Gluconacetobacter diazotrophicus PA1 5: one gene and its partner. The protein of the gene in region 2 interacts with the protein of the main gene of each other region in a pairwise test. Links are inferred from orthologs where the notes say so. Each region holds a gene or a part of one and is shown on either strand. Other genes may lie near its edges.

Region 1 (2,956 bases), 1.4 Mb from region 2 along the record:
CCTCGCGGCCCGGGCGCAGTTCGGCGAAGGCGTCACCCTCGGTCACGCGAACGGGGCGCAGGACGTCGATCGCGGTGCGCGGGGCGGCCTGTTCCGCCAGGCCCGCGCAATCCAGCAGGAAGATGAAATCGGCCGCCGAGCCGTCGAAGACCGGGATTTCCGGCCCGTCGACATCGATCAGCACATTGTCGACGCCGCTTCCCGACAGGGCGGACATCAGATGTTCGATGGTGGCGATGCGCAGCGCGGGGTCCGTGGCATCGCCGATGACGGTGCTCAGCCGCGTATCGACGACATGGTCGAACCGGGCCGGAATGGTGCGGTCGTCCAGGTCGGTGCGCCGGAAGACGATGCCGGTATTTTCCGCCGCCGGATGCAGCGTCAGGCGAATGCGCCGCCCGGTATGCAGCCCGACGCCGATGGAGGAAATGGAATTGCCCAGCGTATGCTGCCGCGCCGTGCGTACCGCCGCGCGCGCGGGGGCGGGGCTGCCGGACGAGGTGGCACCCGAGGGGGCGCTGCCAGAAGATACACCGACAGAGGACACAGTATCATGCCCCGGAATTGCCAGCATACCGTCCATCGCGTGTCCCTCGCGTTGTTCTTTATTCAGTCGCTAAAAGAACGACAGCCTAATTTGTAGCGTCGGGGTGGTGGACAGGCGAGTCAATGTTTGTTGCCGACTGTTACGGGTTAAGAACCTGAAACAAAATGAAAAAAAGCCACGATGCCTGGGGCATCGTGGCGGATCGCCATCAGGACCGGCGCCGGCTGCTGCTGTCAGGACTGGCGGCGCAGGAAGGCCGGGATGTCCAGACCGACCTCGTCGGCCGTGGCCTGGCGGACGGTGGCGGTGGGCTCCTGTTCCGGCAGCACGGGCTCGGCACGCTGGGGGGCCGGCGCGGGGGCGGCCCCGCGGCGCAGCACGCCGGTGACGATGTTGAACAGGCTGTTGCCCCGCTGGCCGGCCGGCGATGCGTCCTGCGGGCGCGGCGGTTCCGAGAACAGCGGCGAGCGGGGCGAGGGCCGGGCGCCCGGCGCCACGTGCTGCGGCGTGGAATGGGGCGACGGCGCGGGCACGGGCCCGGTGTTCATGAAGTTCGGGGTGGGGTGGCGCGGGGCGGGCTGCCCCCCGGCATGGGCCGCTGCCGGATCGGGCGCCACGGCTTCCTGCACCGAGGCGCGGTCCGTTGCCGCGTCCGGTTGGGGGGCGGCTTCGGCCTGCACCGGTTCGGCAACGCGGACCGGCGGGGTGTCGATGCCGGTGGCGACGACCGACACCCGGATGCGCCCGTTCAGCGATTCGTCGATCGCCGAGCCGAAGATGATGTTCGCGTCGTCGGCCACTTCCTCGCGGATGCGGTTGGCGGCCTGATCGACTTCGTACAGCGTCATGTCCTCGCCGCCGGTGATGTTGATCAGCAGGCCGCGCGCGCCGGCCATCGACGTGTCTTCCAGCAGCGGGTTGGAAATCGCGTCCTCGGCCGCGGAAATGGCGCGGTTGTCGCCATCGGCCTCGCCGGTGCCCATCATCGCCTTGCCCATTTCGGCCATGACGGTGCGGATGTCGGCGAAATCCAGGTTGACCAGGCCCGGCGCCATCATCAGGTCGGTCACGCCGCGTACGCCCATGTACAGGACGTTGTCGGCCATCTTGAACGCGTCCTTCCAGCTCGTCCGCTCGGTGGCCAGGCGGAACAGGTTCTGGTTGGGGATGACGATCAGCGTATCGACGTACTGCTGCAGTTCCGCGATGCCGGCATCGGCGGATTTCGACCGGCGCGCGCCCTCGAAGGTAAACGGCTTGGTGACGACGCCCACGGTCAGGATGCCGCGTTCGCGCGCCATGCGCGCGATCACCGGCGCCGCCCCCGTGCCCGTGCCGCCGCCCATGCCGGCGGTGATGAACACCATGTGCGCGCCGTCCATGTGGCGGGCCAGCTCATCGGCCGCTTCCTCGGCCGCCGCGCGCCCGATCTCGGGCTTGGCGCCCGCGCCCAGGCCCTGCGTCAGGTGCGGGCCAAGCTGGACGCGGCGGTCGGCCTTGCTGTGCGACAATTGTTGCGCGTCGGTATTCGCGACGACGAATTCCACGCCCTGCAACTGGGACTGGATCATGTTGTCGACCGCGTTCGTGCCGCCCCCGCCCACGCCGATCACGGTGATCCGCGGCGTGAAGTCGGAATGAAGCTGCTGCGGAATGCTGAGGTTGAGGGTCATGGGCGTCTCCCGGGACGAGTCGTAATGATATGCGTACCGATTCGCGTATGGGTTTTCAGGGGTTATTCTGAATCATTTCATTACACCCTGTCGCGTATGAATTCCACGAGGCGACGGAGGAATCCGGCCGGTCTGGGCTCGGAAAGATCCAGATCGCCCAGCGCGCCGCTGCCCCCGGCCGCCCACGCCAGCAATCCGGCGGACGTGGCGAAGGACGGCCAGGCCGCCGCGTCGTCCGGCAGGCCGCGAATGCCCGTGGGGCGGCCCAGCCGGACCTGGCGGTTGAGGATGCGCGCGGCCATGTTGCCCACGCCATCCAGCAGCGATGCCCCGCCCGTCAGCACGACCCGCCCGTCGGCGGCGCGGCCCACCCCGGCCGATTCCAGCCTGTCACGCACCATTTCCAGCGTTTCCTCGATTCGTGGCCGGATGATCGAGACCACCTTGGAGCGGGAAATATTGACGAATTGATGGTGATCGTCGCCGATCAGCTGCACGGGCAGCAGGTCCATGTCGTCGTCGGCCGACAGTTCCGCCGAGCCGTACATGGTCTTCAGCCATTCGGCGCTGTCGATCGGCGTGGACAGCACGTGGGCGATGTCGCGCGTGACATGCATGCCGCCCACCGGCAGGCAGGCGGTGTGCAGAAGCTGGCCCTCGCCGAACACGGCGATCGAGGTCGTGCCGCCGCCCATGTCCACCACGGTGACGCCCAGTTCGCGCTCGTTTTCGTCCA
Region 2 (2,955 bases):
CAGTTCGTTCAGCCGCGCCAGCAGCGTGGCGGGGGACAGGGTGACGCCGTTCAGCGCCACCGGGTCGCCCGAGACGAAATCGATCGCGATTTCGGTCGCGACGTCCGGCGCGGCCTCGGGCGAGATCGTGCGCTGGAAGACGATTTCATCGGGTGCGACGGCAGGGTCTTCCAGCAGCTTGCCTTCGGACGAGGAGTGCAGCAGGTTGGCATCGACCGAGAACGGGGCCTCGCCGCGCTTGTCCTTCGCGATAGGGATCTGATGTTCCTCGGCGAAGGCCAGCAGCCGCGTGCGCGAGGTCAGGTCCCATTCCCGCCAGGGGGAGATGACCGTCACGTCGGGCTTCAGCGCGTAATAGGCCAGTTCGAAGCGCACCTGGTCGTTGCCCTTGCCCGTCGCGCCATGGGCCACGGCGTCGGCACCCACGGCCTCGGCGATTTCGATCTGGCGCTGGGCGATCAGCGGACGCGCGATGGAGGTCCCCAGCAGGTACTGGCCTTCATACAGCGTGTTGGCGCGGAACATCGGGAAGACGAAGTCCTTGACGAAGGTCTCGCGCAGGTCCTCGACGAAGATTTCCTTCACGCCGAACATTTCGGCCTTCTTGCGGGCGGGTTCCAGTTCCTCGCCCTGGCCGAGGTCGGCGGTGAAGGTGACGACCTCGCACCCGTAGGTGGTCTGCAGCCAGCGCAGAATTACCGATGTATCGAGCCCGCCGGAATAGGCGAGCACGACCTTCTTGACGTCCTTTACGGCCATGGGGAGGACACTCCTGTCGTCGAGGCTGCGCGATGATGCGGCGTTCCGCACCGATGTTCCGGGTCCTAGCACCGGATCGCCGCCGGTGCCAGCGGGCGCGCCGCCAATTCGGCGGCGTGCCTGTGTCCGGGGCTCAGGCCGTGGCGTTCCGGCGCTCGCGCTCGCTTTCCGTCCGCAACTGGCCGCACGCGGCCAGGATGTCGCGCCCGCGCGGCATGCGGATCGGCGAGGCGAAGCCCGCATCCATCACGATCTGGGCGAATTTCGCCAGTTGTTCGCGCGTGGACGGCTTGTAGGCGCTGCCGGGCCACGGGTTGAACGGGATCAGGTTGACCTTCGCGGGGATGCCGGCGATCAGGCGGACCAGTTCGCGGGCTTCGGCCTCGCTGTCATTCACGCCGCGCAACATGATGTATTCGAACGTGATGCGCCGTGCGTTGCTGGCGGTGGGATAGCGGCGGCACGCCGCGATCAGGTCCTCGATCGGATATTTGCGGTTCAGCGGGACGATCTCGTCACGCAGGTCGTTGCGCACCGCGTGCAGCGAGATCGCGAGGTTGATTCCCAGTTCGGACCCGCACTGGTCCATCATCGGGATCACGCCCGAGGTGGACAGGGTAATGCGGCGGCGCGACAGGCCGATGCCCTCGCCATCCATGATGATCTTCATCGCCTTGGCGATGTTCTCGTAATTATACAGCGGCTCGCCCATGCCCATCAGCACGATGGTCGACAGCAGGCGCGGCGTGTCGCCCTTTGGGCTGGGCCATTCGCCGTAGCTGTCGCGTGCCGCCATGAACTGGCCGACGATTTCCGCCGCCCCCAGGTTGCGCACCAGCTTCTGCGTGCCGGTATGGCAGAAGGTGCAGGACAGCGTGCAGCCGACCTGCGAGGAAATGCAGACAGCGCCCCGATCCTCGCGCCGGTCGGGGATATAGACCGTCTCGGCCTCCTGCCCGTCGCGGAAGCGGAAGAGGAACTTGCGGGTCTCGTCCGTCGAGGTCTGCACCATCGCCGCATCGGGCCGGCCGACGACGAAACGCTCGGCCAGCTTCGCCTGCAACGGCTTGGCGATCGAGGACATGCGTGCGAAATCCGTGACGCCCTGGTGATAGATCCAGTGCCACAACTGCTTGGTACGAAAGGGCTTCTCGCCGATTTCCACCAGCGCCTGCGTCAGTTCTTCGCGCGACAGGCCGACCAGTTCGCGCCGTCCGTCGGGCAGCACGCCGGCCGGTGGGGCGAACAGCGCGGATTTTGCCAGAATCCGCTTTCGTTCGACCTCGGTCATCGAGGCCGCCAGTCCGGTTTCGGCGGGCTGCTGGGCGGGGGCGGGAACGGCGGTCATGGACAGGTACTCATGCAACGGACGTGGGCGAAGGGCGGAATCCGCGCTGCCTATCACATCCGGACGCAAATGGGGGAATTACTATCCGTCCCGCCGCGCGGCGATCAGGAATTCGCGGTTGCCTTCCGGGCCCGTGATCGGGCTGGGTTCGATCCCCAGCACCGTCCAGCCGGGCATGGCGGACCACCAGTCGCGGATGGTGGCGCAGACCGCGTCATGGATCGCGGGGTCGCGCACCACGCCCTTTGGCCCCACCGCGTCGCGCCCGGCCTCGAATTGCGGCTTGATCAGGGCCACGGCCCCGGCGCCCGGACGGCACAACGCCAGCCCGGCGGGCAGGACCGTGCGCAGGCCGATGAAGCTGGCATCGCAGACCAGCACGTCGATCGGGTCGGGGATCGTCGTCGCATCCAGCGCGCGGGCGTTGCATTTTTCCAGCACCGTCACGCGCGGGTCGCTGCGCAGCTTCCAGGCCAGTTGGCCATGCCCGACATCGACGGCATAGATTTTTGCCGCGCCGTGCGTCAGCAGGACGTCGGTGAAGCCGCCGGTCGACGCGCCGACATCCAGGCAGATGCCGCCTTCGGGCGACAGGCCGAAATGCGCCAGCGCATGCGCCAGTTTGATGCCGCCGCGCGACACCCAGGGATGATCCTGTCCCTTCAGCCGCAGCGGCGCGTCCTCGGGCAACTGGTCGCCGGCCTTGGCCACGCGCCGGTCGCCCGAAAAGACCAGGCCGGCCAGGATCAGCGCCTGGGCGCGGGTACGGCTTTCCACCAGTCCCCGGTCGACCAGCATCTGGTCCGCGCGTTGCTTGGCCACCTGTGCGCCCCTTCGTTCCTTTCCGG

What was found. The genes of interacting proteins can lie anywhere in the genome.
Region 1: the proteins of rlmN (region 2) and ftsZ interact in binary tests that used the Escherichia coli proteins (3 or more experiments, as listed by UniProt). The link is inferred for Gluconacetobacter diazotrophicus PA1 5 from one-to-one orthologs.

The regions. Positions count from the first base shown.
Region 1 is NC_010125.1:3,285,353-3,288,308, reverse strand. It holds ftsZ (cell division protein FtsZ), read right to left. Parts: upstream 2,221-2,956; coding sequence 781-2,220; downstream 1-780. Other genes in the region: ftsA (cell division protein FtsA), read right to left, coding at 2,301-2,956; lpxC (UDP-3-O-acyl-N-acetylglucosamine deacetylase), read right to left, coding at 1-583. UniProt on the Escherichia coli protein: Essential cell division protein that forms a contractile ring structure (Z ring) at the future cell division site. The regulation of the ring assembly controls the timing and the location of cell division.
Region 2 is NC_010125.1:1,894,963-1,897,917, forward strand. It holds rlmN (23S rRNA (adenine(2503)-C(2))-methyltransferase RlmN), read right to left. Parts: upstream 2,108-2,955; coding sequence 893-2,107; downstream 1-892. Other genes in the region: GDI_RS08835 (argininosuccinate synthase), read right to left, coding at 1-759; GDI_RS08845 (TlyA family RNA methyltransferase), read right to left, coding at 2,189-2,929.